Regions from separate parts of the Rhodoferax sp. GW821-FHT10B06 genome, predicted to be linked through region 2. Evidence: predicted binding sites of a transcription regulator. Region 2 holds the regulator's gene; each other region holds the start of a gene.
What was found. The regulator LexA, encoded in region 2, represses DNA repair genes until DNA is damaged. The targets are predictions, from matches to a motif close to ACTGTATNNNNATACAGT.
Positions count from the first base shown of each region.

Region 1: the regulator LexA is predicted to act here: its motif matches at 8,428-8,445, upstream of recA (recombinase RecA).
Region 3: the regulator LexA is predicted to act here: its motif matches at 4,857-4,874, upstream of imuA (translesion DNA synthesis-associated protein ImuA).

Region 1 is NZ_JBWKNO010000005.1:182,261-192,828, reverse strand. Features, by position in the region: gene AC07O2_RS10365 (3',5'-cyclic-nucleotide phosphodiesterase) at 106-894, opposite strand; gene AC07O2_RS10360 (FHA domain-containing protein) at 1,011-1,691, opposite strand; gene AC07O2_RS10355 (Stp1/IreP family PP2C-type Ser/Thr phosphatase) at 1,738-2,523, opposite strand; gene AC07O2_RS10350 (TerC family protein) at 2,761-3,459, opposite strand; gene sucD (succinate--CoA ligase subunit alpha) at 3,549-4,445, opposite strand; gene sucC (ADP-forming succinate--CoA ligase subunit beta) at 4,455-5,621, opposite strand; gene argC (N-acetyl-gamma-glutamyl-phosphate reductase) at 5,747-6,658, shown strand; gene recX (recombination regulator RecX) at 6,739-7,203, opposite strand; gene recA (recombinase RecA) at 7,258-8,361, opposite strand; gene AC07O2_RS10320 (MarR family winged helix-turn-helix transcriptional regulator) at 8,510-8,983, shown strand; gene AC07O2_RS10315 (response regulator) at 9,018-9,692, shown strand; gene AC07O2_RS10310 (hypothetical protein) at 9,821-10,129, opposite strand; gene fusA (elongation factor G) at 10,133-10,568, shown strand, end outside.
Region 2 is NZ_JBWKNO010000017.1:43,717-54,284, reverse strand. Features, by position in the region: gene nagA (N-acetylglucosamine-6-phosphate deacetylase) at 1-178, opposite strand, end outside; tRNA gene AC07O2_RS21310 (tRNA-Arg) at 246-322, shown strand; gene AC07O2_RS21305 (hypothetical protein) at 569-1,246, shown strand; gene AC07O2_RS21300 (Crp/Fnr family transcriptional regulator) at 1,278-1,997, opposite strand; gene AC07O2_RS21295 (tetratricopeptide repeat protein) at 2,369-4,444, shown strand; gene AC07O2_RS21290 (D-2-hydroxyacid dehydrogenase family protein) at 4,553-5,560, opposite strand; gene AC07O2_RS21285 (hypothetical protein) at 5,645-5,983, opposite strand; gene lexA (transcriptional repressor LexA) at 6,070-6,735, opposite strand; gene AC07O2_RS21275 (asparaginase) at 6,834-7,856, shown strand; gene adk (adenylate kinase) at 7,908-8,564, opposite strand; gene kdsB (3-deoxy-manno-octulosonate cytidylyltransferase) at 8,656-9,411, opposite strand; gene AC07O2_RS21260 (Trm112 family protein) at 9,408-9,590, opposite strand; gene lpxK (tetraacyldisaccharide 4'-kinase) at 9,619-10,568, opposite strand, start outside.
Region 3 is NZ_JBWKNO010000007.1:46,146-56,713, reverse strand. Features, by position in the region: gene dnaE (DNA polymerase III subunit alpha) at 1-3,054, shown strand, start outside; gene AC07O2_RS12870 (SulP family inorganic anion transporter) at 3,112-4,764, opposite strand; gene imuA (translesion DNA synthesis-associated protein ImuA) at 4,893-5,606, shown strand; gene AC07O2_RS12860 (Y-family DNA polymerase) at 5,566-6,915, shown strand; gene AC07O2_RS12855 (error-prone DNA polymerase) at 6,908-10,081, shown strand; gene ppk1 (polyphosphate kinase 1) at 10,298-10,568, shown strand, end outside.

The DNA.
Region 1 (10,568 bases), on a different contig from region 2:
CATGTCGATTCCGGTCAAAAAATCCATCAGTCCCTGACAGCAATGTCACCTTATTGGTTTGCTCGCGAAAGAATGACAATTTTGACATCTTCACCGTGCGACTAACTAAACTTCAAACGCCTGCCCCGCCTGCAACCAACGGATGTCATGGGGGGCGGTGCGATCCAACGGTAATACTGCCTCAAACTGGGCAATCTCATCCATGATCAACTTGGTCTCGAACGGCTTGGTGTGGGTGATGAAAATCGGGAACTGCTGCTCGCCAATGCATTTAAGTTCCTCCGCCAAGGTCGCAGGGGACAAGTGCAGGCTACGACGGGCCAGATCTTTTTCGCGGTTGCTGAACGCAGTTTCAATCACCAGAGCGGCTACATCCAGCTGCGCCAAGCGCAGCCAGAATGCTGGGTTGCGCTCCGTGTCGCCTGTGAATACCCAGCTTGGCCCATCTGCGGATACGGCGTAACCCACGGCGGGCACAGAATGTACGGCAGGCAAGGCCTCAATACGCTTGTCACGGACGTGCACTATCTGACCCAAGCTGATTTCGTTGAAACGGATAAATGGCTCAGCCTCTGAGGGAATCACGCTGAAGTCTGGCCAAATCACATTATTGAAAATATGCGCTTTGAGCGCGGCAATGGTGCCGGCCAGCGCATAAATCTGAAATGGTCCGGTCCGCTGAGAAGCCACAGCATCCACCATCAGGGGCAGCGCTGCAACGTGGTCCAAGTGGGAATGGGTCAGGAAGATGTGGTTGACTGCGCACATTTCATCCAATGTGAGATCGCCAACGCCGGTACCGGCATCAATCAAGACATCAGAATCAACCAAAAAGGACGTGGTTCTGCAGTCTTTGGCAATGGCACCAGAGCATCCCAGCACACGGACCTTCATGACCAGACCCTTTGATTCATTTTGAAAATGGGCCGCGCCATCCCATCGGTGTCAGCTACGGAAGTAGACTTCTTGAAGCAGCGCGGTGCCCATGCTTCAACCAGACACCGGTTTTGTCAAGGCTGCACAAACTGCATTTGTGTGCCAGCCAACTGCAAGAGATCGCCATTTTTCAGCGCCACCGGCGTAGCCCCTATCGCACTGCCATTGAGCACGGGCTGGGTATCACCTTCTACATGCACCACAACATAGCCGTGCGGGCGGCGCGTAATCGCAGCAACAGCAATGCCTGGCTTACCCAAAGTCGTTACTATTTTGGTCAAGGTGACCTCACGCCCTGCCGCTGCACCGGACAACACGCGTATGGCGGCCGTAATATGCGGCGCTATTTCAGCCCCCACCAGCGGCATGGATGCCGAATGGTGCGACACACGGCGCACCTGCTGGCCAACACCACCGGCCAAAGGGCTGGGCCGAGAAGCCATGCCGCGCTCGAAACCCGAATCCATGCCGTCGCCCACAAACTTGAGTTTGTATTTGCCGACTTCAATCAGATCATTGTTCTGCAAAATTTGCTTGCGGGCTGCCTTACCGTTGATGTAGGTGCCATTGGTGCTGTTCAAGTCCTCCAGATGGACTTCATTGCCCACCATCAGTACCACCGCATGCTCCCCACTGATCGCCAAGTTATCGATCACGATATCGTTATACGGCCTACGGCCCAGCGTCGTGCGGTCTTTGGTCAACTGCACCTCTTTGATGACTACGCCGTCGATTGAAACAATCAGTTTTGGCATGGTCAGTTACCGTGTCTATTCATGGAATTGGCACCTGTGAATGGATCTAGCTTCCCAATAGCCGGGATACGAGTCCCCGCTTCTTGGCGCCGGCCACCGCTTGGACAAGCAGGACCGTAATATTATCTCGCCCACCATGCGCATTGGCGATGCTAATCAGCTGTCTGGCCTTTTGCGCAAGTGGGGCGTCGGTCTCCATGATACGTGCGATCGGCGCATCATCGACCATATCCGAGAGCCCGTCCGAACACATCAGGTACAGGTCACCTTCTTCTACCCCATGCTCATGCACCTCCAGCAGCACGCTGTCATCTATCCCCAAGGCACGTGTCACCAAATTTTTGTTATTGGATGTCGCAGCCTGCTGAGGCGTAATCAGTCCTGCATCCAGTTGCTCCTGCAACAAAGAATGGTCCTTGGTGATTTGCTGCAATACATTGCGCCGAAAACGATAGCACCGTGAATCGCCGATATGGCCCACCAGCACACGGCTATCTTGAAAGATGCCCACCACCAAGGTCGTACCCATGCCCGCGTAATGCTCATTCACGTTGGCTGCGGTGTACACCGCCAAATTGGCGTTGTGCACGCAAGCATCCATGGCTCGGCGAAGATCCCGGCCACTCGCCTGGGACCCTGCCTCTAACAGCCACCGCGCCAACTCGGTGTGGACAAACGTAGTCGCCATGCTGCTGGCGACCTCGCCTGCGTTGTAGCCCCCCATACCGTCCGCCAATACCGCCAACCCGCTGGGCTCGTCAAAAGCCGCAGCGTCTTCATTGTTTTCGCGCAAAAGACCAGGGTGGGTCTGCGTACAGAACTCGTAAATCATCTTGTTGTCGAACTGAGCTCGTGAAATTCCAATGCAATAGACGGCTTGCGGGATATGAACCGGCTAGGTCTAGTTTGCCACGACCTTGAGCCTGAGCACATAAATGATCCGCCTTTCGCCTCTGCGCATCAGATGCAGACATCTATTTCCGCTGTATTTTGTTACAACTAGGCGGCAAAAAAAGCCCGCAGCGGGGCAGTTTTTCACGTCACATCCTAAAAATAGAGGGTGTGCGAATCAAACTGGCGTGGAATTGCTGCGCTTTTGCAACCAAGTACCCAAAGCAACCACCAATACGGCGCCGATCACACCGGCAAAATTCACGGTCTGCTCCTTGGTTTCGCCAAACTGGGTCACAACGGCCGGATCCGTCAACAGCATTTCACCCGCCAAAAATCCCAAAAGCGCCGCACCAATCGTAATGATGATGGGAAATCGCTCCATCACCTTGGTCAGCAAAGTGGCGCCAAACACGATCAAGGGAATGCTCACCAACAAACCCAGCACCAACAAAGGAACATTTCCGTTGGCTGCTGCTGCCACGGCCAGCACGTTATCGAGACTCATGACCAGATCGGCAATCAAAATAGTCCGAATGGCCGCCAGCAACCCATGGATCTGCTTGCCATGCCCGCCATCGCCTTCGCCCTCGTCCTTGAGCAGATCCACCCCGATATACACCAGCAAGGCCGCGCCCAGCAACTTCAGAAACGGCATAGCCAACAATTTGATGGCCACCACCGTCAGCACAATCCGCATCACGATGGCGGCAGCGCTGCCCCATACGATGGCTTTCTGCTGCTGCTCTGGCTTCAAAGTGCGGGCTGCCATGGCGATTACCACGGCGTTGTCGCCGCTCAGGACGATATTGGCCAAAACAATCGAGCCAAACGCGCTCCAGAACAGGGGCGAGGTGAAATCTAGTCCAAAAAACATATACCGCCCTCTACAAGCACGTTAAAACAACGCCGGGCACCCAAGGTGCCCGGCATGGATTCGAAGGCTGCCTGTAGCGGCAACCTCTATTACTTCAGCAGAGCTTTCAGCAGCTTGCCCATTTCGGATGGATTGCGTGTCACGGTGAAACCGCACTCTTCCATCACAGCCAGTTTGGCATCCGCCGTGTCGGCGCCACCGGAGATCAGCGCACCGGCGTGGCCCATGCGCTTGCCGGGGGGAGCGGTCACGCCAGCGATGAAGCCAACGATAGGCTTCTTCATGTTCAGCTTGCACCAGCGAGCGGCTTCAGCTTCGTCCGGACCACCGATTTCACCGATCATGATGACCGCATCGGTATCTGGATCTTCGTTGAAAGCCTGCATCACGTCGATATGCTTCAGACCGTTGATCGGGTCGCCACCGATGCCGACGGCGCTGGATTGACCCAGACCGATTTCGGTCAGTTGCGCCACAGCTTCGTAGGTCAGCGTGCCGGAACGGCTGACCACGCCAATCCGACCCTTGCGGTGGATATGGCCGGGCATGATGCCAATCTTGATTTCGTCAGGAGTGATCAGACCGGGGCAGTTGGGGCCCAGCAGCAGGGTCTTCTTACCGCCAGCGGCTTCCTTGGCCTTCATGCGGTTGCGCACTTCCAGCATGTCTTTGACGGGGATGCCTTCGGTAATACAGATCGCCAGGTCCAGATCGGCTTCAACGGCTTCCCAGATCGCGGCAGCAGCGCCGGCTGGCGGCACGTAGATCACCGACACGGTTGCGCCGGTTTCCGAAGCCGCTTCCTTGACGGAGGCGTAGATTGGGATATTGAAAATCGACTCGCCGGCCTTCTTGGGGTTCACACCCGCGACGAAAGCGTTTTTACCGTTGGCGTATTCCTGGCACTTTTCAGTGTGGAACTGGCCGGTCTTGCCGGTAATACCTTGGGTGATGACTTTGGTGTCTTTGTTGATATAGATGGACATGACGATTCCTTAGCGGGCGTTAACGGCTGCGACAACTTTTTCGGCCGCTTCAGCCATGCTGTCCGCACTGATGATGGGCAGACCGGACTCGGCCAGCATCTTCTTGCCCAGGTCTTCGTTGGTGCCCTTCATACGCACGACCAGAGGCACAGACAGGTTCACTGCCTTGCAGGCCGTGATCACGCCGGTGGCGATGGTGTCGCACTTCATGATGCCGCCGAAGATGTTGACCATGATGGCCTCAACCTTCTTGTTCTTCAGCATGATCTTGAAGGCTTCGGTGACCTTCTCGGGAGTGGCACCGCCGCCCACGTCCAGGAAGTTGGCAGGCTCAGCGCCGTACAGCTTGATGGTGTCCATGGTGGCCATGGCCAGGCCGGCGCCGTTCACCAGGCAACCAATGTTGCCGTCCAGGCTGATGTAGGCCAGGTCGAACTTGGAGGCTTCCACTTCGGCAGCGTCCTCTTCGTCCAGATCGCGGTAGGCGACGATTTCTGGGTGGCGGAACAGCGCATTTGGGTCGAAATTGAACTTGGCGTCCAGGGCCATCAGGTTTCCCTTGGAGTCGCAGTTCAACGGGTTGATTTCCACCAAGGACGCATCGGTGTCCATGTAGCACTTGTAGATCTTGGCGAAGATGTCTACGGCCTGGTCAATAGACACGCCGGTCAAGCCGATGGCTGCAGCCACCTTCTTGCTCTGCTCGGGGGTAATGCCGGTCAGCGGGTCGATCATCTCGGTGACGATTTTCTCGGGCGTGGAATGCGCCACTTCCTCGATGTCCATACCGCCTTCGCTGGAAGCGATCAGGGCCACCTTCTGCGTGGCGCGGTCGGTCACCAGGGACACATACAGTTCGTTCTTGATGTCGGCGCCGTCTTCAATGTACAGGCGGCGAACTTTCTGGCCTTCAGGACCGGTCTGGTGCGTCTTCAGCTGCATGCCCAGGATTTCACCGGCCAGCTTCTTCACGTCGTCAATGGTCTTAGCAACCTTGACGCCGCCGCCCTTGCCACGTCCGCCTGCGTGGATCTGTGCCTTGACAACCCACACTGGGCCGCCGAGTTTTTGGGCGGCTTCCACCGCTTCTTGCACCGTGAATGCCGGAATGCCCTTCGGCACTGGCACACCAAAATTACGCAAGATTTCCTTGCCTTGGTATTCGTGAATCTTCATGAGGGCTCTCTCAGGAATGGATGGGGTTCTGCCCGTCTGTCTTGTATAAGACTTGCGAGCTGCGTTCTGTCAGCCCGCGAATGTATCATGCTGCAACGCACAACACCTTACAGCATAGGCTCACCATGTCCAAAGTCTTCATCGATGGCGAAGCCGGTACCACCGGTCTGCAAATCCGCGAACGCCTGCAATCCATGCCGCAGATCGAGTTGGTCAGCATCGCCCCCGAGCTGCGCAAAGACCCCGCAGCCAAGCGCGCCTTGATGGCCACGGTGGACCTGGTCATCCTGTGTCTGCACGACGATGCCGCCATTGAGTCGGTGGCCATGATCGACAGCCTGCCCGGCAAGAAACCCAAGATCATCGACGCTTCTACGGCCCACCGTACGGCGCCGGGCTGGGTCTTCGGCTTTCCTGAATTGGTAGCTGGGCAGAAAGAAGCCGTGGCGCAAGCTGACCGCGTGGGTAACCCCGGCTGCTACGCCACTGGCGCGATTGCGCTGATCCGCCCGCTGGTGGATGCCGGCCTGCTGGACCCGGACGCTGCACTGGCACTGCCCTCGGTCAGCGGCTACTCGGGTGGCGGACGCAGCATGATCGAAGCCTATGAAAAGGGCGAAGCGCCGCTGTTTGAAATCTACGCGCTGGGCCTGCAGCACAAGCATTTGCCGGAAATCATGCGCTACACCGGCCTGACCCGCCGACCAATCTTTGTACCGTCCGTGGGCAACTTCGCCCAGGGCATGCTGGTGCAGCTGCCGCTGCATCTGGACCTGCTGCCCGGCAAGCCCACCGGCCAAGACCTGCACAACGCCTTGGCCAAGCACTACGCGGGCAGCGAATGGGTCACGGTCGAAGCCCCTGGCGACAGCGGCAAACTGGACGCCCTGGCGCTGGTCGACACCAACAAGATGGAGCTGCGCGTGTTTACCAACGAAACCCACCGCCACGCGGTGCTGATCGCCCGTCTCGACAACCTGGGCAAGGGCGCCAGCGGTGCCGCAGTGCAAAACCTGAAGCTGATGCTGGGCCTGTAAAACCAGGTTACTACACTTTTTATAGCTTCCAGCGCAGGTGCTATCTGCGCCAGCGGCCTAAAAAGCTTGTAAACCTATTCTCAGCAATCGTCGTCGCTGCCGGCCACCACGCGCCGCACGGCGTCCGACGAAAAGCCCCGCGCCAACAAAAAGCGCTGCTGCTTGGCGCGTGCCGCAGCGTCCACCGGCGGGCTGCCGAACTTCTTGCGCCAAACGTCGCGGGCACGCTCCAGCTCCGTGGCTTGCAAACCGGCTACTGCATCCAGCACGGCAGACGGGTCCAGGCCCTTGTTTTGCAACTCCTGGCGGATGCGCGAGGCGCCCAGCTTGCCGGCGCGCCGGTACAGCACCGAATCCAGCACGCGCTGCTCGTTGATGAAGCCCTTGGCCTGCAGCTCGTCCAGCGCCTGGGCCAGCTCGCCCGGGGTTTCTTCAAACGCCGCGAGCTTGCGCTCCAGCTCTACCCGCGAATACTCGCGGCCGCTGAGCAGGCGCAGGGCACGGCCCTTGAGGCTGATGGGTGCGGTGGCCGATGGAAACGCCATGTGCTATCTCTTTAATAGCTACCAGCGCAGGTACTAGCTGCGCTGGCAGGCACTTTATGCCTCAGCCTTGGCCTTCTTGCCTTCTTTCACTTCCTTGGCTTCTTCCACCACAGGGACCAGAGGAATGCCCAGGGACTCGCGCACCTTGTTCTCAATTTCGATCGACAGGCCGGGGTTCTCGCGCAGGAATTCGCGGGCGTTGTCGCGGCCCTGGCCGATTTTTTCGCCGTTGTAGGCATACCAGGCACCGGACTTTTCGATGATCTTGGCTTCCACGCCCATGTCGATGATTTCGCCATGGCGGCTGATACCTTCGCCGAACAGGATGTCGAACTCGGCCGTCTTGAACGGGGGCGCGACCTTGTTCTTCACCACCTTGACCTTGGTTTCGTTGCCGATGGAGTCGTCGCCCTTCTTGATGGTGCCGGTGCGGCGGATGTCCAGGCGCACCGAGGCGTAGAACTTCAGCGCGTTGCCGCCGGTGGTGGTTTCGGGCGAGCCGAACATCACGCCGATCTTCATGCGGATCTGGTTGATGAAGATGACCATGCAGTTGGCCTTCTTGATGGTGGCGGTCAGCTTGCGCAGCGCCTGGCTCATCAAGCGGGCTTGCAGGCCGGGCAGGCTGTCGCCCATTTCGCCTTCCAGCTCGGCCTTGGGCGTGAGAGCTGCCACCGAGTCCACCACGATCAGGTCGATGGCACCGGAGCGCACCAGCGAATCGACGATTTCCAGGGCCTGCTCGCCAGTGTCGGGCTGGCTGATCAGCATTTCCTGCAGGTTCACGCCCAGGTTCTGTGCGTACTGTGTGTCCAGCGCGTGCTCGGCATCGACGAAGGCGCAGGTGCCGCCCAGCTTTTGCATCTCGGCAATTACTTGCAGGGTCAGCGTGGTCTTACCGCTGGACTCTGGGCCGTAGATTTCGATGACCCGGCCACGTGGCAGGCCGCCGACGCCCAGCGCCACGTCCAGGCCCAGCGAGCCGGTGGAAACCACCTGGATGTCCTCGATCACCTCGCCCTCGCCCAGGCGCATGATGGTGCCCTTGCCGAACTGCTTTTCAATCTGCGCCAGAGCGGCTTGCAGGGCTTTGGCTTTTTCAGCCAGGGCAGCGGGGGTGGGGGCGACAGCGGGAGCGCGAGCAGCGGTAGGGTTCATGGCGGTGTCTTTCAAAATCAAGGGGTCAAGAGCTAGTGGGCCTGCATGGCCTGCTATTAACAACAGGCTGGATGCTTGAACAGTAGTTTAAAGCGCTGTTTTAAACCTGCAAAGCATATTTTTAGTCAGTTTGCCTTACCATTAATCCATGGCTTCCATCACGACAGACCAGGCTTGGCGGGAGACCCATTTGGGGCGGCGGCTGGACGCTGCCCTGCGTCAGTTCGACGCGCGCGTGCTGGAGCTGATGGCGCGCAATATCGAGGTACCGCTGGCCCTGGGCAACCTGGCGGCGCGCGCGCAAGTGGGCGCCGCCCACATCCACATCACACGGCACCTGCCGCTGCAGGGCGCACGGCTGACCGAACTGGCCGCGCAAGCCGGCATGAGCAAACAGGCCATGGGCGACCTGGTGGACCAATGCGCCGCCTGGGGCATGGTGGCGCGCGAACCCGACCCGCTGGACGCCCGCGCCCGCCGGGTGGTGTTCACCGCCACCGGCCTGGCCTGGCTGCAGGCCTATCGCGACGCCGTGGCCCAGACAGAGGACGAATTCCGCGCTGCTGTCGGCCAGGAGGTAGCGACCGTGGTCACGCTGGGCCTAGAAGCCTACGCGGCCTAGAATTGGTCGAAGAAAACCTATAAAGGGGACACGTATGCGCATTCTCATTGCGGAAGACGACCAGGTATTGGCCGACGGCCTGTTGCGGGCGCTGCGGGCCTCAGGCGCGGCGGTGGACCATGTGTCCAGCGGCAGCGAGGCCGACGCGGCGCTGCTGACCAACCGCGAGTTCGACCTGCTGATACTAGACCTGGGCCTGCCCAAGATGCATGGGCTGGAGGTGCTGAAGAAACTGCGCGCCCGCGGCTCCTCGCTGCCGGTGCTGATACTGACCGCTGCCGACAGCGTGGAAGAACGCGTCAAAGGCCTGGACTACGGCGCCGACGACTACATGGCCAAACCCTTTTCGCTGCAGGAGCTGGAAGCGCGCGTGCGCGCCCTGGCGCGGCGCGGTGCAGGCGGCGCCAGCAGCAGCATCCAGCACGGCCCGCTGGTCTACGACCACGCAGGGCGCATGGCCACCATCGACGGCAAGCTGGTCGAGCTGTCAGCCCGCGAACTGGGCCTGCTGGAGGTGCTGCTGCAGCGCGCCGGCCGCCTAGTCAGCAAGGAGCAGTTGATCGAGCGCCTATGCGAATGGGGCGAAGAGGTCAGCGTCAACGCCATCGAGGTCTACATCTACCGGCTGCGCAAGAAGATCGAAAAAGGCCCGATCCGCATCGCCACCGTGCGCGGCCTGGGCTACTGCCTGGAAAAGATTGCGCCGTGATTTACGCCGTAATGTGTGCCTTGAATGTTACATAGCACATTACTATTGAAACATAAGCACCCAAAGACAAAACCTACAGAAAATTTTATAATTGCGATCATGCGTATGTCCACCCAAGCTTTGATCCTCTAGAAACCTTCCGATTTTTCGGAGGGCTTATGCGCCTTGCCGGAACCCACACAACCCCGGCAATTTGCGCGGGGTTTTTTGTTTTCTGGGCCTGTGTTTTTAAGAAAGTTTCTATGCGTACCTTTGACAAGCTGATCGCCGCAATTCATCCGCACCAGTGGATGGTGGGCTTGCGCTCGTCCATTGGTGTCGCTGCCGACGCGCAAGACATAAACCGCTAGCTGCGGGATTTTTTCAAGGCTGTGGAACAGCCGTTGAAACCCCTGGCCAGCATTGAGCAGGCCAGGGGTTTTGTCTTTAAGGAACATAGCATGAACACGCGACAACTTCGCAATATCGGCATCATCGCCCACGTCGACGCTGGCAAGACCACCGTCAGCGAACGGGTGCTGTTCTCCACCGGCGAAATCCACCGGACCGGTGAGGTACACGACGGCAACGCCACCATGGACTATGACCCGCAGGAGCGGGCGCGCGGCATCACCATCAACAGCGCAGCCACCACCGTGGCCTGGCGCGACCACCAGATCAATCTGATTGACACGCCCGGCCACATCGACTTCAACATCGAGGTGAGCCGCTCGCTGCGCGTGCTCGACGGCGCGGTCGTGGTGTTCGACGGCGTGGCCGGCGTGGAGCCACAAACCGAAACCAACTGGCGCCTGGCCGACCAATACCATGTGCCGCGCATTGCGCTGGTCAACAAGCTGGACCGTACCGGCGCGGACTTCACGCGCGTGGTGGCGA
Region 2 (10,568 bases):
CGCCGTGCACATGCAGGTCGATAAAGCCGGGTAGCACCAGCGGCAGGCTGGCATCGCGTACCTGTGCCGCGTCCACCGGCGTACCTGTCAGCTGGGCAATGCGGCCGTCTGCGCCGAAGTGGATGTGGCCGCTGACGAAACCTTCAGGGGTCAGGATGTGTCCGTGGATGGATTGCATAGAAGTCTTTTCAAACGGGGCTGGCCGGTGGAGTGTCGCAAAGGCGTAAGGTTAGAATCTTAAGCTCCTACCCGTAGCTCAGTTGGATAGAGCATCAGCCTTCTAAGCTGAGGGTCACAGGTTCGATCCCTGTCGGGTAGACCACTACGCACCGCATCCCCATATTTTCCAGATTCTGATAAAAACTACCTGTGGTGCAGGTAATATTTGCGCTGGTAGCTATATAAATCATAGCTTTCTTCGTGCATTGTTGGGGATATTGGATCTTGTCGAACAAGATGTCGCGCTCTTCCTCGCCCTTTGGCGATGTGCACCCACTGGCTCGCATCCGTACATTGCTTCGCTGCGCGAAGCAATGGGGCGTTCAACTTTAGGCGAAAGCGCAAGCGCATGTTTGGCCGCATAAAAAAATGGATCGCCCTGGCGCAGGAAGCCGTACAGGGCGGCGACGAGTTGGACCAGATCGAGGCCTGGGCCGCTGCGCAGGGCTTTGTTTTTGAACGCTCGGAGATCGCCGACGATTTTGCCCTGGTTGGCAAAGTTGATGGCTATGACTGGCGCTTGCAGCGCATGCAAACTGACCGAGACTTTATCGTTGGTGCGGAGTTGCGTGTACTTGCAGACCTTGCTGTGGACCCCGGGATCGCCATCATGCTGATCAACCGGCCCTTGAAAGAAGCGCTGGAACAGCGCGCATTCGAGCAGGTGACGCATGGTGTGCAGACCATGCTGGATACCGATCTGCCCGAGGAGGCGCGCTGGCTGGCGTTGTACGACCAGGTGGGTTGGAGCAGCGCCCCCATGGATTTCTGGGACCGCTACGCCATCGTGGCGGAAACCCGGTCCCAGGCCCAGCAGTGGCTGGAGGGTCCCTTGCTCCCTCTGTTGATGGACTGGCCCACGGCGGCCGTGCAGCAGATGACGCCCTTTGTCCTGCGCTTGCATCACGGACGGGTGGAGCTGCGCATGGAGTACGGCCACGCTGACCTGGCTACGCTGGAACATGTCTGCAAGCTGTTCCAGCAAGCCTGCGCGTCGGCGCAAATGCTGGTGGCGGATGGGGCGTAGGTAGTGCCGCTGAATCGGTTCTGCGGTTAACTCAGGCGTCGGACTCGATGATGCGCAGCAGCGCCGCGCGGTCCCGCACCATCAGGCCCGAGGGTTCGATGCGTATCACTTCGTCGCGCTCCATGGCCTTGAGTTCCTGGTTCACGCGCTGGCGCGACGCACCCAGCAGTTGCGCCAGCTCCTCTTGCGCCAGTTGCAGGCTGATGCGCACCTCGTTTGCATTGGCCAGGTTGGGAATGCCGTAGCTGCGCACCAGGTGCAGCAGCTGTTTGGCCAGTCGGGCGCGCAAGGGCAGGGTGTTGAGGTCCTCCACCAGGCCAAACAGCTGGCGGATACGCCGCGAGTGCAGGCGCAGCAGCGCTTCATATAGCTCGGTGTGCTGGCTGAGTATTTTTTGGAAGTCGGCCTTGGCCACGCACAGCAGGGTGGTGTCGCCGTGTGCATAGGCGTCATGGGTGCGGCGGTCGCCGTCGAAGATGGCTACGTCACCGAACCAGGTGCCTGGCTCCATATAGGTTAGCGTGATCTGCTTGCCCGAGATCGAGGTCGAGCTGACCCGCACTGCGCCTTTGGCGCAGGCAATCCATTCTTCTGGCGGGTCGCCACGGGCCGCGATCAGTCCATTGTCCTGGTAGCGTTTGACGTAGGCGCAACGAAGAATATCGTGTCGTAACGAGGGCGAGAGCGTGGAAAACCAGCGGCCGGTATTGATCGCTGCACGTTCTTCAATGGTCAGTATGGGTTCGTCCATGGTCTCTTATTGGCTTGGCGCTGAACCCTGGATTGTCGCGCCCCGCCTATCTGCCGCGTTTGCGGGTTGTTACCTGGGGTTTGAAAAACCTGGCTGGCACGGTTTTGCGGCCCCGTAGGGCGCCGAATAGGGCTTAAATGGGGGTTGTTAAGGCCATAATTTCAATGCTTAAAATTGTTACCAGTGGCGCCCTGTAATGGTATGGTCTATCTGTATTAAAAAAACGTCATCAAATCGCAGTGAAATTACGTAACACCCTCCTAGGTTCGACCCTTCTCGTCGCCGCTTTTGGTAGTTCCGCCTTGTCGCTGGGACGTGCAAGAGGCGCCGTCGTATTGGGCCAGCCACTGGATTTGGCGATAGACGTACGTTTGGACTCTGCGGATGACAGCGCCAGCAATTGCTTCGAGGCCGAGGTGTTCCACGCCGAGACCCGGGTTGACCCCAACCGGGTACGTGTGATTCTGGTTGCCGGTTCCCAAGCGCAGGACGCCGTGGTACGTGTGCGTTCATCCGTGGTGGTGGACGAGCCCGTCGTGGGCGTGGTGTTGCGCTCGCTGTGCAGCCAAAAGACCTCCCGCCGCTACGATTTTTTGACAGATTTCCCGGTAGAGACGCGTTCGGCGGCTGTGCCCACCATCATTGCGGCAACGGTCGCTAGCCCGCAGGCTGCAAGCCCATCGCCGGCACCCGTGGCCCCTGCACCCGCACAGGTCCGTTCACCGGTACCCGCGCCACGCTCGGCGCCTGTACGCGCCACACCGAATCCCGCCAACGTACCACAGGTCAAGGCGGCCCCGAAAGTAGCGGCGGCGCCCAAGCCTGTCATTGCCAAAGAAACACCGCCTGCGTCCAAACCGGTGGTCAAGGCAGAAACACCAGACAACAAGCCGCATTTGAAGCTGGAGGCCGCCGAGACCCCCGACGAGCGCCAGGTCCAGCTGAAGCCGGCCACCGATATGGTGGTGACCCCCGAAGAAAACGCGCAGAAACGCGCAGAAGCCGCCGCCGCATGGCGTGAGCTGAACCATTTGCCGACGGAAAACCCGGAGGAAAAGCAACGGCTGCTCAGCCTGGAGGCCGAATCCAAGGCACTCAAGGCCTTGTTGGCCAAGAATGAAGCGGACTTCAAGCTGCGCCTGGACCGGCTGGAAAACAGCCGTTCCGACGACGGGCTGATTTACACCCTGGCCGGCCTGCTGGCGGCCGCTGTGGCTGCCGCAGGCTTTTTCTGGAACCGCGGGCGCAAGTCGACCATGGCAGGCGGCGGAACTGATTGGGCCCACCATGGCGAACTCAGCGCCGAAGAGGAAGAGCACCTGGCAACCCCCAGCCGGGCTGCCCCCTTGACGGTACAGCCGCCGCCCAATACTTTGCCGGGCGCAAACCAGGACACCGAGGTGGATGAGTCCTTGGTAGCCGATTTGCAGCGGCTGAATGCCATGACGGCATCGCCTGTGCCCCCGGCGCAGGCGCCGACGCTGCGCCCGCGTGTAACGTCCGAGCCCGTGCGGGGCCAGTATCCTGACGATTTTCTGGATGTGCAGCAGCATGCCGAGTTCTTCGTGTCGCTGGGCCAGTACGACCAGGCGATTGAGGTTCTGCGCAAGAACGTTGATGAAAACATCGAAGTCAACCCACTGGCCTACTTGGAGCTGCTGAAGATATTCCACGCCCTGGGCCGCAAGAGCGAGTTCAACCACCAGCGTGATGCATTCAACCGCATTTTCAACGGCCATGTACCGGCTTTCGAATCCTACGCGGACGAGGGGCGCACGCTGGAGGCCTACCCTGCAGTCCTGAGCAGCATCGAAACCCTATGGGAAAGCCCCAAGGTTTTGGATTTCATTGAGTCCTGCCTGTTTCGCGACCCGGCTGCGGCTCCCATCAAGCCTTTCGATCTCGCGGCCTACCGCGAGTTGCTGTTGTTGTATGCCATGGCCAAGAGCGTGGTTCGCAGGGGCGTGGCACCGCTGGCGGCGGTGGACGGTGTTTCTTCGGAGCGTGGCGGCCGTATCAGCGGGCGCCAGCCGCTGGAGTCAGGCCTGAAATCCTCGGCCATGGGTGAGGAGGCTGGGCCGCGTGAAACCACGTTTACCCAACCCATGTTGTTGATGCCGGAGTCGGCTGTGGCGACCCTGGACGATGTGCCGGACGATGTGGAAGAAGCTGCGGTCGAGAAAACCCCGGTGGATCTGGATCTTGACCTGGATCTGGATTTCTCCAATTCCGAACTTGCGGCCATGGAGCAACGGCCGGTTGCCCCCGACACGCAGGAACCCCGAGAGTCGGTACCGCCCAGCCTGGACTTTGAAGTTGACGACGAACCCGCTCCTACGGTGCCGCCGCCTTCGTCGGCACCCACTCCTGCACCAAACAGCCATTTACTGGAGTTTGATCTTTTTGATCCACAGGTAGAAGCCAAGATTGCGCCGAAGAACAAGTAAGTCCATCGGTTCGCAGGCAAGAGTTGCAGTGCTCTCGCATATAAAAAAGGCCTGACGCTATAAATCATATAGCGGCAGGCCTTTTTTGATGGATTGGCAAGCTGTGACTTAGCGGCGCACTTGCAAAGCCCCGGGGTTGACGATATTGGTCGGCGTGCCCTTGATGAAATTCAGCACATTGTCAAACGCGGCATTGAAGTACATCTCGTAGCTGTTTTGTTCCACATAGCCGATATGTGGTGTGCAGATGCAGTTCTCCAGCCGCAGCAGCGCGTGGCCTTGCAGAATCGGCTCGCTTTCAAATACGTCCACGGCGGCCATGCCGGGGTGGCCCCGGTTCAGGCCGGCCAGCAGGGCGTCGGGCTCGATCAGTTCGGCGCGCGAGGTATTTACCAGCAGGGATGTGGGCTTCATGCGGGATAGGTCTTCCAGTGTGACGATGCCCCGGGTTTCGTCGTTCAAACGCAGGTGCAGGGACAGCACGTCTGATTGCATGAACAGGTCGTCTTTACTTGACGTTACCTCCACGCCATCGGTCAGCGCCCGTGCACGCGAGGTGTCACGACCCCAGACCAGAACCCGCATGCCAAATGCGCGTGCGTACCCGGTGACGATCTGGCCTATGCGGCCATAGCCCCAGATACCCATGGTCTTGCCCTTGAGCAGGGTGCCCATGCCGAAATTAGGTGGCATGGAGGCGGTTTTCAGGCCCGACTGCTGCCAGACGCCATGCTTCAGGTTGCTGATGTAGTGCGGCAGACGGCGGGTGGCAGCCATGATCAGCGCCCAGGTCAGTTCGGCCGGCGCCGTGGGTGAGCCCACGCCTTCGGCCACAGCAATGCCGCGTTCGGTACAGGCGGCTATATCCACGTGGGCGCCGATACGCCCGGTTTGGGCAATCATCTTCAGGCGGGGGAGCTTTTCGATCAGCTGGCGGTTGAGTTGCGTGCGCTCGCGGATCAACACAATGATGTCAGCGTCTTTGAGTCGGACGGAGAGCTGGCCCAGGCCTTTGACGGTGTTGGTGTAGACCTTGGCTGCATAGGGTTCCAGCTTGGTGGCGCAATCGAGTTTGCGCACCGCATCTTGGTAGTCGTCGAGGATCACGATGTTCATCCCCGCATTGTGCCTTGGCGCAAAGACCACCCAGCATTTGCTGTCTGCCTGAGCCGGGCCGGTGAGGCCCCAAATACAGAGGTTTTACTGCAGCAAGGCGTTCGCCTGAGGGGGCGCTTCCAGGGCGGCCAGGCGGTCCAGCTCGGCGCAAACATCGGCCATGCGGCCCGAGATGCGCATGCGGCCCACACCGGACGGCTGCGCGTCCATGACGCGGAGTACGCGCAGTGGCCGCTGCTGCGCGGTTTGTGGGTAGGCGGCAGGACGCAAGGCGCCCGTGGCGGTGTAAGGGGCGCAGACATTGGTGCGTGATGTCACCCCGGCGCGCGGCATACGCCGGGAGCTGCTGCCTGCAATGAGCCAGCCGACCAAGCCCTGGAAAGAACCCAGCAGGTCAATAGACGAAAACGATGCGATTCCCATATGAAACTCCCTCAGCTTGTTTGGCGATGGACACGGAACAGGTTGGCGCGCGGCACGGGGCCAACTCAGCAGACTATGTGGCTTTATCAGTTCAGCAAGGTATTGCGTATCAGCCCCACGGCCAGGCCTTCGATGGCGAAGTTTTCACCCGGCGCGACCACGATGGTGGAGTAGTCGGGATTTTCGGGCAGCAGCTCGATCAGTTCCTGGTTGCGGCGGAAGCGCTTGACGGTGACTTCATCGCCAATGCGGGCGACGACGATCTGGCCGTTTTTGGCGTCGTTGGCCGACTGCACGGCGAGCAGGTCGCCGTCCAGGATGCCGATGTCGCGCATAGACATGCCGCGCACCTTGAGCAGGTAATCGGGCTTGTAGCGGAACATGCTGCTTTCCACATGGTAGGTTTGGTCGATGTGTTCCTGCGCCAAAATCGGGGAGCCGGCAGCAACACGGCCAATCAGGGGCAGGGCCAACTGGCTGAGCGTGTGCTGGAAGCGTGATTCATTGATGGAGCGCAAGGTGTCGGTCTTGAGCCGGATGCCGCGCGAGGTGCCGCTGACCAATTCGATAGCGCCTTTGCGGGCCAGGGCCTGCAAATGTTCTTCAGCGGCGTTGGCTGACTTGAAGCCCAGGGTGCTGGCGATTTCGGCCCGGGTTGGGGGGGCACCGGTGCGGGCGATAGCGGACTGGATCAGGTCCAGAATCTGCTGCTGGCGGGCGGTGAGTTTGGCGGAAAACGTGGGCAGATCCATGGGTGACTCCGGTACTTGGCGGTGTGGATAGCGGTTTAGATGGCTGTTTTAATATCCAGTAGCTGTATTTTTAACCAGTTTTTGAAAGTTTGCAAGCCATGGCGGTAAATACAAATGCGGCGGGCTCCAGCCCTGCCAAGATCGTGGTGTTGGGCACCGGCGGCACGATTGCCGGACGTGCTACCAGCGCCGGTGACAACATTGGCTACACCGCTGGTGAGGTGGGTGTGGAGCAATTGCTGGGGCCGGTGGCGGCCTTTCAAGGCACAGGTGTGGAGTTCGTGGCCGAACAGGTTGCGCAGGTAGATAGCAAGGACATGGGCTTTGTCCTATGGCAACAGCTGGCACGGCGCTGCGCCTACTGGTTGGAGCAGGCCGACGTGGCTGGCATCATCATCACCCACGGTACCGATACGCTGGAAGAGACGGCGTATTTCCTGCAGGCTGTGCTGCAGCCCGCCAAGCCGGTGGTGCTGACCTGCGCCATGCGCCCGTCCACAGCACTGGTGCCAGATGGGCCGCAGAACCTGCTGGATGCCGTCGTGGTGGCGTCAACGCCGGGAGCCCAGGGGGTAGTGGCCGTGTGCGCCGGCAACATCCACAGCGCGCTGGATGTGCAGAAGGTGCACAGCTACAAGGTAGATGCGTTTTCGTCCGGCGAAGCGGGCCTGGTTGGCCTGGTGGAAGAGGGGCGGGTACGCCTGTTGCGGCCTTGGCCTACGGTACCTGAATTTCATATGAAAAATAGGCCTGTAGCGCAGGCGGAATCCGCGCAAGTAGCTATCAAAAATAGAGTGTTGACGGAGTTGGCTGCTGGGGATTGGCCGCGCGTGGAAATCGTCTTGAACTATGCCGGTGCCGGAGGCATGGTGGTGGATGCTCTGGTGGCCCAGGGGGTTTCCGGCGTCGTGGTGGCTGGTACCGGTAACGGTACTTTGCATGTGGATCTGCAAGCGGCCCTGCTGCGGGCCATGGCGGCGGGTGTGGCGGTACTGCGCGCCACGCGCTGCGTGTTTGGCCGGGTGTTGGCCACGCCGGCCGATGCCATTGCCGACGCGCAAGGTCTGTCGCCGGTGAAGGCGCGTATTGCGCTGATGCTGGCGCTGCTGGCCGCGGGATAAAAAAAGGTCGCCAGGCATGCCTGGCGACCTTTAACAAAGCTGTATCAGGGCTTAGCTGGCCAGTGCGGCAAAAGCCCGCGCGGTGATTTCGTCCACGCTGCCGGTGCCGCTGATGGCGCGGTACTTGGGGGCCAGGCTGGGTTCGTTGCGAGCCCAGCTGGAGTAGTAGTCCACCAGCGGACGCGTTTGGGCGCTGTACACCTCCAGGCGCTTGCGCACGGTTTCTTCCTTGTCGTCATCGCGCTGGATCAGCGGTTCGCCGGTGACGTCGTCCAGGCCTTCGACCTTGGGCGGGTTGAACTTGACGTGGTAGGTGCGGCCCGATGCGGGGTGCGAGCGGCGGCCGCTCATGCGTTCGATGATGGCGTCGAACGGCACATCGATTTCCAGCACGTAGTCCAGCTTGACGCCGGCGGCCTTCATGGCGTCTGCCTGGGGCAGGGTGCGGGGGAAGCCGTCGAACAGGCAGCCGTTGGCGCAATCGGGCTGCGTCAGGCGTTCTTTCACCAGGTTGATGATCAGGTCGTCGCTGACCAGTCCGCCGGACTTCATGACTGCATCGGCTTGCTGGCCCAAGGGGGTGCCTGCCTTGACGGCAGCGCGCAGCATGTCACCGGTAGAGATTTGTGGGATGCCGTATTTTTGGCAAATAAAGGTTGCTTGCGTGCCTTTGCCGGCACCGGGTGCACCCAACAAAATTAGTCTCATGGAAGTTCCTCGGAGTATTTAAAACCACGTGGCGCTGCTGGCCACACGAGTTGGCCGCAACGCTTCATTGCGCTGGAGGATACCAGAGGCTTCAGTACAGTTTGCTTACGCGTTCCAGGTCGTCAGGCGTGTCCACGCCTGCGCCGGGCGCATGGGCCGTGACATGGACCGCAATACGGTGGCCGTGCCACATGGCGCGCAGCTGTTCCAGGGCTTCAGTGACCTCGATCGGCGCCTGCGGCAGGGTCGGAAACAACCGCAAGAAGCCGACCCGGTAGGCGTAGATGCCGATGTGGCGCAGCGGCGCCGGGTCGGGCAGGGCTGTGAAGCTGCGCTCTGTCGTGGCGCCGTCGCGCCACCAGGCAATGGGAGCTCGGCTGAAGTACAGCGCGTGCTGCTGGGCGTCCAGCACCACCTTGACCACATTCGGGTTGCAGAAGTCGGCCAGGCTGGCGATGGCGTGGGCGGCAGTGCCCATGCTGGCCTGCGGGCGTTGCTGCAACAAGGCGCCGACTTCGTTGATCAGGGCCGGGTCGATCAGCGGCTCGTCGCCCTGCACATTGACCACGATGGCGTCGTCAGCCAGGCCGAGCAGCTCGCAGGCTTCGGCCAGGCGGTCGCTGCCGGAAGGGTGGTCGTCGCGGGTCAGGATGGCTTCCACGCCATGGGCCTGGCAGGCGGCCAGGATGGCCGGGCTGTCGCAGGCCACCACGGTGCGTTGGGCCTGGGACTGCATGGCGCGCTGGGCAACCCGCACCACCATGGGTGCGTCGCCCAGAGCCGCCAGGGGCTTGTTGGGCAGGCGGGTGGAGGCCATGCGGGCCGGGATCAATACGGTGAAGCTCACAGGCCCAGCTCCTCGTCGCTCAGGGTGCGGGCTTCGTTTTCCAGCAGGATAGGAATGCCGTCGCGCACCGGGTAGGCCAGGCGGGCGCTGCGCGAGACCAGCTCTTGCTTTTCGCGGTCGTATTGCAGCGGGCCCTTGGTGACAGGGCAGACCAGCAGCTCCAGAAGTTTGCTATCCATGGGGGAAATCTCAGTCGGTCAGTCGGTATTAGGTCGCCGCAGAAATGCGGCCAGGGGGCGATGATAGCCAGGGATCGACGCGCTGGTCGAGCGCGGCCAGAAAGCCGGCGTCCAGCTCCAGCACGAGGGGGACGGCCCATGCATCCGGCTGGTGCCGCCATAGCTTGACGGCATCTTTCTCTGTGCAAATCACGGTCTCGCGCAGGTAATTCGTGTGCTGCCAGCTATCAAAATTGTAGTGATCCGGCAAGGCCTGGGTCTGTGCCAGCTGCAGGCCGGCCGCCCGCAGCATGGTGAAAAAATGGTCTGGCTGGGCGATGGCTGCCACGGCGTGCAGGGGTGTAGCCTGCAGGCTGGACAGCGGGCGCCGCGTGCCGTCGGCCTGCAGCGCATAGTCGGCCAGCCGGCGTTGCGCCCGAAAGCCGGCGAATGCCGGGTGCTGGCCGGTGTGCAGTACCAGGTCCACGGGACGCGGCCAGGCTTCGCGCAGCGGGCCCGCAGGCAGCAGAAAGCCATTGCCCACGCCCCGGTCGTCAAAAATGCAGATTTCCAGATCGCGCCGCAGTGCGTAATGCTGCAGGCCGTCGTCGCAGAGTATCAACTGGGTGTGTGGATAGGCCGCCAGCAGGGCCTGGGCCGCATCCAGGCGTTTGCGCGCCACGAACACCGGCACCTGGCAGCTGCGGCGCACCAGGGCGGGCTCGTCGCCCACTTCGCTGGGCAGGCTGTCGGCGTGCACCTCGCGGCAGTCCTGGCCGTCCTGGATGTTGCGACCGTAGCCACGGGATACCACGCCGACCGCAATGCCACGCGCTGTCCAATGCTGGGCCAGGGCCATTACCACCGGGGTTTTGCCCGAGCCGCCAGCGACCACGTTGCCGACCACGACGACCGGTACCTGCAGGCTGCCGCAGGTAAGCCAGCCCGTGCGGTACAGCAGCTTGCGCAAGGCGTGCAGCAGGCCATACAGCAGTGACA
Region 3 (10,568 bases), on a different contig from region 2:
TTTTACCTGGAGCTGCAACGCGCCGGCCGGCCGGACGACGAGGCCCAGGTCGTGGGCGCGGTGCAACTGGCGGCGCGCCTGCAGCTGCCGGTGGTGGCGACCCACCCGGTGCAGTTCGGCGAGGTGGATGACTACGACGCCCACGAGGCCCGGGTATGCATTTCTGAAGGCGAGATTTTGGGCAACCAGCGTCGGGTGCGCCGCTTCACCCGCGAGCAGTATTTCAAGACCACGGAGCAAATGCTGGCCTTGTTTGCCGACCTGCCTTCTGCCGTGGCCAACACGCTGCAGATCGCCAAGCGCTGCAACCTGAGCCTGGTGCTGGGCAAGCCGCAGCTGCCGGACTTCCCCACGCCCCTGGTGGATGGCGTGCGCATGACGCCCGAGGACTATTTCCGCTACGCATCGCACGAGGGGTTGAAAGAGCGCCTGCTGCACCTGTATCCCGATGAAGCCAAGCGCGAGGCCGAGCGCCCGCGCTATGTGGAGCGGCTGGAGTTCGAGCTCACCACCATTTTGAAGATGGGCTTCCCGGGCTACTTCCTGATCGTGGGGGACTTCATCAACTGGGCCAAGAACAACGGCTGCCCGGTGGGGCCGGGCCGGGGCTCTGGTGCCGGTTCGCTGGTGGCCTATGCGCTGAAGATTACCGACCTGGACCCGCTGCAGTACAAGCTGCTGTTCGAACGTTTCCTGAACCCGGAGCGGGTGTCCATGCCTGACTTCGACATCGACTTCTGCCAGAGCAACCGCGACCGCGTGATCGATTACGTGAAGGAAAAATACGGCAAGAACGCCGTGAGCCAGATCGCCACCTTCGGAACCCTGGCCGCCAAGGCGGCCATCCGCGACGTGGGCCGTGTCATGGACATGAGCTACAACTTCTGTGATGGCATCTCCAAGCTGGTGCCGGGCAAGCCCGGTATGTCGTACACGCTGGCCTATCCGCCCGAACCCAAGAAGGACGGCGACAAGAACAACTACGCGCTGGAGCTGGAGCCCCTGCTGTACGAGCGCGTGCGCACCGAAGAAGACGTGAAGACCGTCATCGAAATGGCGCAAAAGCTGGAGGGCATGACCCGCAACATCGGCATGCACGCCGGGGGTGTGCTGATTGCCCCGGGCAAGCTCACCGACTTCTGCCCGCTGTACCAGCAGCCCGGCAGCGAGTCGGCCGTGAGCCAGTACGACAAGGACGACGTGGAGGCCATCGGCCTGGTGAAGTTCGACTTCTTGGGCCTGGCCACGCTGACCATCCTGGAGATCGCCAAGGAGTTCATCATCCTGCGCCATCCGGGCCAGGAGAACTTCGCCTTCGAGAACATCCCGCTGGACGACAAGCCCACTTACAAGCTGTTCTCTGACGGCAAGACCGAAGCCGTGTTCCAGTTTGAAAGTCGCGGCATGCAGGGCATGTTGAAAGACGCCAAGCCCAGCCGGCTGGAAGACCTGATTGCGTTGAACGCGCTGTACCGCCCAGGGCCTATGGACCTGATCCCCAGCTTCGTGGCGCGCAAGCACGGCCGCGAGGAAGTGGAGTACCCGCACCCGGCGGTGGCCGAGATGCTGAGCGAGACCTACGGCATCATGGTCTACCAGGAGCAGGTGATGCAGACCGCGCAGATCCTGGGCGGCTACTCGCTTGGCGGCGCGGACATGTTGCGCCGCGCCATGGGTAAGAAGAAGGCCGAGGAAATGGCCGAGCACCGCGAGAAGTTCCGCGCCGGTGCCCTGGCCACCCACAACATCCCAGAGGCCAAGGCCGACGAAATCTTCGACTTGATGGAGAAGTTCGCGGGCTATGGTTTCAACAAGTCGCATGCTGCCGCCTACTCGTTGCTGGCGTACCACACGGGTTGGCTGAAGGTGCATTACCGCGCCGAATTCTTCTGCGCCAACTTGACGGTGGAAATGGACGACACCGACAAGCTCAAGCTGCTGTTTGAGGATGCGGTGAAGATGGGCCTGAGCTTCGAGCCGCCCAACATCAACCTGGGCCGCTACCGCTTCGAGCCGGTGACCGACAAGCTGATCCGCTACGGCCTGGGCGCCGTGAAGGGCTCGGGCCAGCAGGCGATTGAGGCCATCGTGGCGGCACGCGAAGCCGGTGGGCCGTTCAAGAGCCTGTTCGACTTCTGCGTGCGGGTGGACAAGTCCAAGCTGAACAAGCGCACGGTGGAAGCACTCATCAAGGCCGGCGCCTTTGACGCTATCGAGATCAACCGCGCAGCGCTGATCGCCTCCATCGACCGTGCCTTTGCCTTTGCGGCAGCCACGCTGGCGAATGCCGACCAGGGCGGCCTGTTCGACATGCTGGAGGACGACAGCCACGGCTCCAGCACGCAGGAGCCGGACCTTGTCGAAACCCCGATGTGGGGCATCAAGGAGCGGCTGACGCTGGAGAAAACGGCAGTGGGCTTCTACCTGTCGGGCCATTTGTTCGACGAGGTGCGCAAGGAGGTGCGCCGCTTCGCCAAGCGCGAGATTGCCGATGCAGTGGACAGCCGCGACATCGTCATGCTGGCCGGCATCATCAGCGACTTGCGCGTCATCAACGGCCAGCGCGGCAAGCTGGGCCTGTTCCGGCTGGACGACGGCTCGGGCATGATCGACGCCCGCGTCAGCGACGCCATCATGAGCGCCAACAAAGACCTGTTCAAGGACGACGAGCTCATCATCGCCATGGGCAAGGTACAGACCGACCGCTTTGGCGGTGGCGGCCTGCAGTTCAGCATCAATGAGGCCTGGAGCCTGGCTACCGCGCGTTGCCGCTACGCCAAGTTCCTGCGTCTGCAGCTGCCACCGAACGCCACCGGCTCCGGCCTGGACATTGCCAAGCTGGTGAAGGATTTCCCGCCGGTGCGTGAAACCACCGAACAGGGCGACGTGGTGCATGGCCTGCCGGTGCGCCTGTCGGTACAGCGCCAAACCCCGCAGGGCGTGGCCGTGGCCGACCTGTTGCTGGGCGACAAGGCCCGTTTCTTCCCCACCGATGCGGCACTGGCCCAGTGCCTGGCGCAGGCAGCGCAGGCCGTGGTGGCCTATGAGGAATAGGGCGTCTGGTGCAGTTTGCTATTAAATGAATAGCTGCTGCCGCAGGTATTGCCTGCGCTAGCGGCCGTTTTTATCTATAGCCGCCTGCACCGCATCGGCCACGCTCCAGAAGCAGACGGTGCTGGCGCTAGGGCCGGGCCCGCGTAGCAGCAACTCGCGCACGCTTTCTTTCACCCGGGCCAGCAGCAGGCGGTGGCCTGTGCGCAGGGCCCAGCTGTGGAACTCTGCCAGGGTCTCCACGGCGGTGCTGTCCAGGTCGGTACTTTCCTCCAGGCTGAGCACGATGGTCAGCGGCGCCGCCTGGGCTTCGGCCAGCCGGCGCACCTCGGCTAGGATCTGCTCGGCGTTGGCAAAGAACAGCGGAGCCTCCGGGCGCACCACCAGTACGCCAGGGTGCAGCCGGGCTTCCGGGTGGCGGGCCGCGTCGATGAAGTCATGCGTGCCCGGCAGCTCGCCCAGTACGCTGACCCGCGTTTGTGAAAAGCGCCGCACGGCCGCCACGATGGACAGCAGCACGGCCAGCAGCATGCCTTGTAGCACCCCCAGGGCGATGACGGCCAGCACGGCGCAAATGGCCAGTACCTCGTCCCGCCCCAGGCGCCACAGGGTCAGCAAGGGGCGCGGGTTGAGCGCATGCGTCAGGGCCGACACAACCACCGCGGCCAGCACCGGCTGCGGCAGCAGGGCCAGCCAGGGGCCGGCCAGCGGCACCAGCACAAAAATGACCAGGGCGGCCAGCAGACCGGAGGTCTTGCCTTGCGCTCCAGCATCCTCGTTGGCCGCGCTGGCAGAGAATCCGGCGCCCACCGGCAAGCCCTGGAAGATGCCCGACGCCAGATTGGCCGCGCCCAGGGCCGCCAGCTCGCGGTTGGGTTCCACCATGTCGTTGTGCTTGAGCGCCAGCGTACGTATGGAGCCCCAGGACTCGGCGTACAGAATTACCACCAGTGGGACCGCCAGCTCGGCCACACGCAGCCAGGCGTTGTGGTCCAACGTCGGCCATGCCAGATGGATGTGGCCCATGTCAATGGCGCCCACCAGGGGCACGCCGTGCGCCGGCAGGTCCAGCAGCGCAGCGGCCGCCATGCCCAGCAGCATCACGGCCAACGCGGCGGGAAACAGGGCAATGCGTTTCAGCAGCCGCAGGCAGACATAGGCCCCGCAGCCCAGGCCCAGCGTCCAGGGGTTCCAGGCCGGTAGGTCCCGCAGCAGCTGCCACAGAATCTGGGGGGCGCTTGTACCATGCGCGGCCACGCCCGCGATATGCGGCAGCTGTTTGATGACGATGGTCACGGCCAGGCCAAAGGCAAAGCCGCGCAGCACCGGCCGCGAGATGAAGGCCGCCAGATGGCCTATGCGGGCGGCCGCACTCAGTGCAAACAATGCGCCCACCAGCAGCACCATGGCCGATGACAGCATCAGCGCGCTGGCGGTGTTGAAGCCCGCCGCCACCAGCGTGGCAACCGCGGCGGCCAGGATGGTGGCAGACGAAGAAGTGGGCGACACGATGGCATACCGGCTACCGCCCAGGGCGGCATAGGCCAACAGCCCTGCCACGCTAGACACGATGGCGTGCTGCGGCGCCACACCGGCAATGCCCGCGTAGGCAATGGCTTCGGGGATCAGTAAGCCGGCCACGGACAGACCGGCGACCGCATTGCGCAGTGGGCTGCCGGGTAGGGGAGGGATGGCTGGTTCCTGCGGGCCCATGGAGTGTGTCTTTCTGTGTGCGGAGCGCCATTACACACCAGCAGCACACCTGGGCCTGAGAGGCTTCCACAAGCTGCCAGTCTATTCAAAATACTGTATATTTAAACAGTTAACTGAGAAAACACCCCATGCCCGGCAACACCGTTCCCTTTCTCGACTCCGTCTGGCGCGCCAGCGAGTTGAGCCTGGGCGCCATGGCCACCGTGTCCAGCGGCCATGCGCTGCTGGATGCCGCCTTGCCCGGCAGCGGCTGGCCCTGCGGCAGCCTGACGGAAATCCTGCAGGCCCAGCACGGCGTGCACGAATGGCGCCTGCTGCTGCCGGCCCTGCGGGCGGTGGCCGGCACGGTGGTGCTGGTGGGCAGCCCGCTGCTGCCGAATATGCCGGCGCTGGCCTGCCAGGGCCTGGCCATGGATGCGCTGCTGCGCATAGACGCCGAGCGCGCGGCAGACCAGCTGTGGGCCACCGAGCAGGCGCTGCGCTGCCGCGATGTAGGCGCTGTGCTGGTCTGGCTGGCCCATGCACGCTCCGACCAGCTGCGCCGCTTGCACATGGCCGCGCAAAGCGCCAACCAGGCGCAGGCTCCGCTGGTGTTCGCGTTCCGCCCGCTGTTGGCGCAAGACGCGTCTTCGCCCGCGCCGCTGCGCCTGCGCATGGGCAGTGCACCCGAGCACCGACTGGAGATCGGCATTCTGAAACGCCGCGGCCCCACGCTGGACCGCCCCTTGATGCTGCTGCCGGCGCTACCGCCGGCTCTGGTGAAGCCGGCACGGGTACCGGCGCCTTCTTTCGCCCCGCTCCATGCTGTGGATCGCCCTCGCACCCCTTCCACCACCGCTTGAGGCGAAAGCCGAAGCGGAGGCGGCGCCGGACCCGATCGCGGGCACCGGCGCGCTGCTGCAGGCCCTGGCCTGGGCGATGCTGCAGTTCAGCCCGCGCGTCTGTCTGGTGGAGCAGGCGGTGCTGCTGGAGGTAGAGGCCAGCCTGCGGCTGTTCCATGGCAAGCGCGACCTGGTACGGGCGGTGCAGCAGCAGGCTGCGCTGTGGCAGCACGGCCATCTGGCGGTGGCGCCGACGGCGTTGGGGGCGTTGGCATTGCTGAGGCAGCACAGTGGCCCGCTGGCGGGCTGCAAACCGCAGACTTTGCAGAGCACGCTGGATAGCTTGCCGCTGCATTGCCTGGCGGCGTTGGCCAGCCATCTGCCGACCCTGCAGCGCCTGGGCTGCCGCAGCCTGGGCCAGGTGCGGGCGTTGCCGCGCGCGGGCGTGTCGCGGCGTTTTGGTGCCGGCGTGCTGGATGCACTGGACCGGGCGTACGGGTTGAAGCCGGAAATCTACCCCTGGGTGGCGCTACCCGAGCAGTTCCGCCTGCGGCTGGAGTTCAGCGGCCGCATCGAGGTGGCGCAGGGCATGTTGTTTGGCGTGCAGCGCCTGCTGCTGCAGCTGAAAGCCTGGTTGCAGGCGCGGCAAAGTGGCGCTATCGGAGTGCGCCTGCATTGGGAGCACGATATGCAGCGCCGTAGCGAGGCGGCGGCCGGGTCTATGGAAGTCCGCACGGCCGAGGCCACGCGCGATACATCCCACCTGGCCAAGTTGCTGGCAGAGCATCTGGCCCACACCCCGCTGGCCGCACCGGTGGTGGCCATCACGCTGGAGGCGCTGGGCGTGGAGCGACTGCAGGTCGGTAGCCAGAGCCTGCTACCGGGGGACCAGGTGCGCGGTGAGTCGCTGCAGCAGTTCATCGAGCGTGTTGCCGCCCGGCTCGGGCCGCAGCAGGTGCTGCGTGCCCAGGCCGTGGCCGACCACCGGCCACAGTACATGCAGACCTGGGCCGCGGCCAGCACTGCGGCGGCCGGCAAGCCAATCACGCCGGACCCGGCCCAGGCCTCGCACCCGCCCTGGATACTGCGCAGCCCGCTGCCGCTGGGCATGGACGGCCACCGGCCGGTGTACCAGGGCCCGCTAACCCTGCTGGCCGGGCCGGAGCGTATTGAGTCTGGCTGGTGGGATGGGCAGGGGGACGGGCACGGGGGCGACCTTACCTTGCGCGACTATTTCATCGCCCACAGCGCGGCATCGGGCCTGCTCTGGGTGTACCGCGAACGTCTGCGCGGTGCGATGGGCTGGTATCTGCACGGTGTGTATGGATAGCCGCGCCACCTCCAGCACCATGGCCTTGCCGGGTTATGCCGAGCTGCACTGCCTGAGCAACTTCAGTTTCCAGCGCGGGGCCTCGCACCCGCAGGAGCTGGTGGCGCGCGCCCTCAAGCTGGGTTACACGGCTTTGGCGATCACCGACGAATGTTCGGTGGCCGGCGTGGTGCGAGCCCATGTGGCGGCGCGCGGCACGCCGCTGCATCTGCTGATCGGCGCCGAATTCATGCTGCAGGGGGAGGGCGGCGGCACGCTGGTACTGCTGGCGCGCAACCGGCGTGGTTACGGCCAGCTGTGTGAATGGATCACACGGTGCCGCGCTGGCAGCCGCACCGAAAAAGACCCTTACCGCCAGGATGCCGCGCATTGGGAAGCCCACGCCGGCGCATTGAATGAATGCCTGGCTTTGTTCGCACCGCAGCGCCGGATGGATGAAATGGATGTAGACCACATCAGCGCCCGCGCCGAGTGGCTGCAGCGCCTGTTTCCGCAGCGCAGCTGGATCGCGGTGGAATTGTTGCAGCGCATGGACGATGCGCGCTGGCTGCACACGCTGCAGCAGGTCGGCCAACGCAGTGGCTTGCGCCTGGTGGCAGCCAGCGGGGCATTGATGCATGTGCGTTCGCGCAAGCGCCTGCATGACGTGATCACCGCCGTCCGGTTGGGCCGACCAATGGCTGAGTGCGGTTTTGCGTTGGAGCCGAATGCCGAGGCCCATCTGCGCACCCGCGTGCGGCTGGCTGGCCTGTACCCGATCGAACTGCTGCAGGAGAGCCTGCTGGTTGCCGCGCTGTGTACCTTCAACCTGGATGAGCTGCAATACGAGTATCCGCAGGAGGTGGTGCCGCAGGGCCACACGCCGGCCAGCTTTTTGCGCCTCAGCGCGCTGGCCGGTGCGGCCCAGCGCTACCCGGGCGGCGTGCCGGACGGTGTGCTGCAGCGGCTGGAGCATGAGCTGGCGCTGATTGGCGAGCTGCGCTATGAGAAGTATTTCTTGACCGTCTACGACATCGTGCGCTTTGCGCGCAGCCAAGACATCTTGTGCCAGGGCCGGGGCTCGGCTGCCAATTCGGTGGTTTGCTACTGTCTGCATGTCACCGAGGTGGACCCGATGCGCAGCAGCCTGCTGTTCGAGCGCTTCATCAGCCGCGAGCGTAACGAGCCGCCGGACATCGATGTGGACTTTGAACACGAGCGGCGCGAGGAGGTCATCCAGTACCTGTACACCCGCTTCGGTCGGCACCGCGCGGCACTGACGGCCACCGTGGTTAGCTACCGCTCGCGCAGCGCGATCCGCGACGTGGGCAAGGCACTAGGCTTGCCGCTGGACATGCTGGAGGCACTGGCCCACAACCATGTCTGGTGGGACGACCCCGAGGCTATGCCCGAGCGCCTGCGCGAAATCGGCGCCGACCCGGCCGCCAAGGCCATCGCGCTGCTGCTGGAGCTGGCACCGGCTCTGGTCGGCTTTCCGCGCCATCTGTCGCAGCACACCGGTGGTTTTGTGCTGACCGGCGACCGACTCACCTCCACCGTGCCGGTGCGCAACGCGTCCATGCAAGAGCGCACCACGATCGAATGGGACAAGGACGACATTGACGCACTGGGCCTGCTGAAGGTGGACGTGTTGGCACTCGGCATGCTGACGGCTATGCACCGCTGCCAGAACTTCATCCGCCAGTGGCGCGGCTATGCCTTTACGCGGCAGCACATCAAGGACGGCGACGATGCCACCTATGACATGTGCTGCGCCGCCGACACCATAGGCGTGTTCCAGATCGAATCACGGGCTCAGCAGAGCATGCTGCCCCGGTTGCGGCCGCGTGAGTATTACGACCTGGTGGTACAGGTGGCCATCGTGCGGCCCGGGCCGATCCAGGGCGGCATGGTGCACCCGTATCTGCGGCGGCGCCAGGGGTTGGAGCCCAAAACCTTGCCCAATGAGGCGCTTGGCCCAGCCCTTGAGCGCACACTGGGCGTGCCGATTTTTCAAGAGCAGGTGATGCAGATCGCGATGATCGCCGCCGGCTTCAGCGCCGGCGAGGCGGATGAGTTGCGCCGCGCCATGGCCGCCTGGAAACGCAAGGGCGGGCTGGAGAAATTCCACCAGCGCATCATGGATGGCATGGCTGCGCGTGGCTACGCGTCTGAGTTCGCCGAAGCCATCTTCCGCCAAATGCAGGGCTTTGGTGACTATGGCTTCCCTGAGAGCCATGCCGCCAGCTTCGCGCTGCTGGTCTACGACAGCGCCTGGATGAAATGCCACGAGCCGGCCTGCTTTCTGGCGGCCATGCTGAACTCGCTGCCCATGGGCTTTTACGGCCCGTCGCAGCTGGTACAGGACGCGCAGCGTCACGGTGTCGAGGTTCGGCCGGCGGACGTGACGCATAGCGACTGGGACTGCACGCTGGAGAGCGGTGGGCCGCTGCAGCCGGGCCGGTTGCCGCAACCCGCGGTACGTCTGGGGCTGCGCCTGGTGTCTGGCGTGTCGCAGAAGCCGATGCAGCGTCTGATGGAGGCGCGTGCCGTCCAGCCGTTCCGTAACACCGAAGACCTGGCCCTGCGCGCCCAGCTGGATGCCGCCACGCTGAACGCGTTGGCCCGTGCCGATGCGCTGGCCAGCCTGTCGGGCCATAGGCGCCAGCAGGTGTGGGACGCGTCGGCCCTGCACGCCACACCAGCGTTGCTGCGCGATGCACCGGTATATGAGGATCTGCTGGCGCTGGAGGCAGCCCCTGAGTCCGAAGAAATCGTTTGGGACTACGCAGCGCTGGGCATGACGCTGCGGCGCCACCCGGTGGCCCTGCTGCGGCCGTATTTGCGCAGCAAACGCCTGCTCTCGGCCGCAGAGCTGTTTGCGCTGCCCGAGGCGGCGACGGGCCGCGTGGTGCGCGCCTGCGGCCTGGTCACTGTGCGGCAGCAGCCGGGCACGGCCAAGGGCATTGTGTTCGTGACGCTGGAGGACGAAACCGGTAGCGTCAACGTGATCGTGCGCAAGAGTCTGCGCGACAGCCAACGGACGCAGCTACTGCACTCCCAATTGTTGGCGGTCTACGGCCAGTGGCAGCGCGTGGGCGAAGTACGCCACCTGCTGGCGCAGCATTTGCGCGACGCCAGCTATCTGCTGGGTGAACTGACCACCAGCAGCCGAGATTTCCATTGATGCTTATGCAAAAAATGCTATCAAAATGATGGCGCCTAGCGCAGACAATACCTGCGCTAAAAGCATAAATGGCTATGCTGTTTTTGCTATCAAAAATATTGCATCGGCTAGTGCTTTGTGTCGTCATTGGATTGACACATTACTGTCATCAAATGAGGGGACACTTGCGATTAGCATCGCGCGCCGCGTGCCTTGTATAGCCTCTATAAAGACCTGATGTCTCAGCATAAAAAACCTCCCGCTGCTTCCGCCAATTTGCCTGCCGTGCCCTTGCTGGACCGCGACCACAGCATCCTGGCCTTCAACGAGCGGGTGCTGGACTGGGCGGTGCGCGCCGACGTGCCCTTGCTGGAGCGTTTGCGCTATCTGTGCATTGTGTCGTCCAATCTGGACGAGTTTTTTGAGGTGCGGGGTGCACCGCATCTGATCGCTGCGCAGAACAACGACTACCAAGGCGTCTACAGCGTCCATTCCTTCAAGAAGCTAG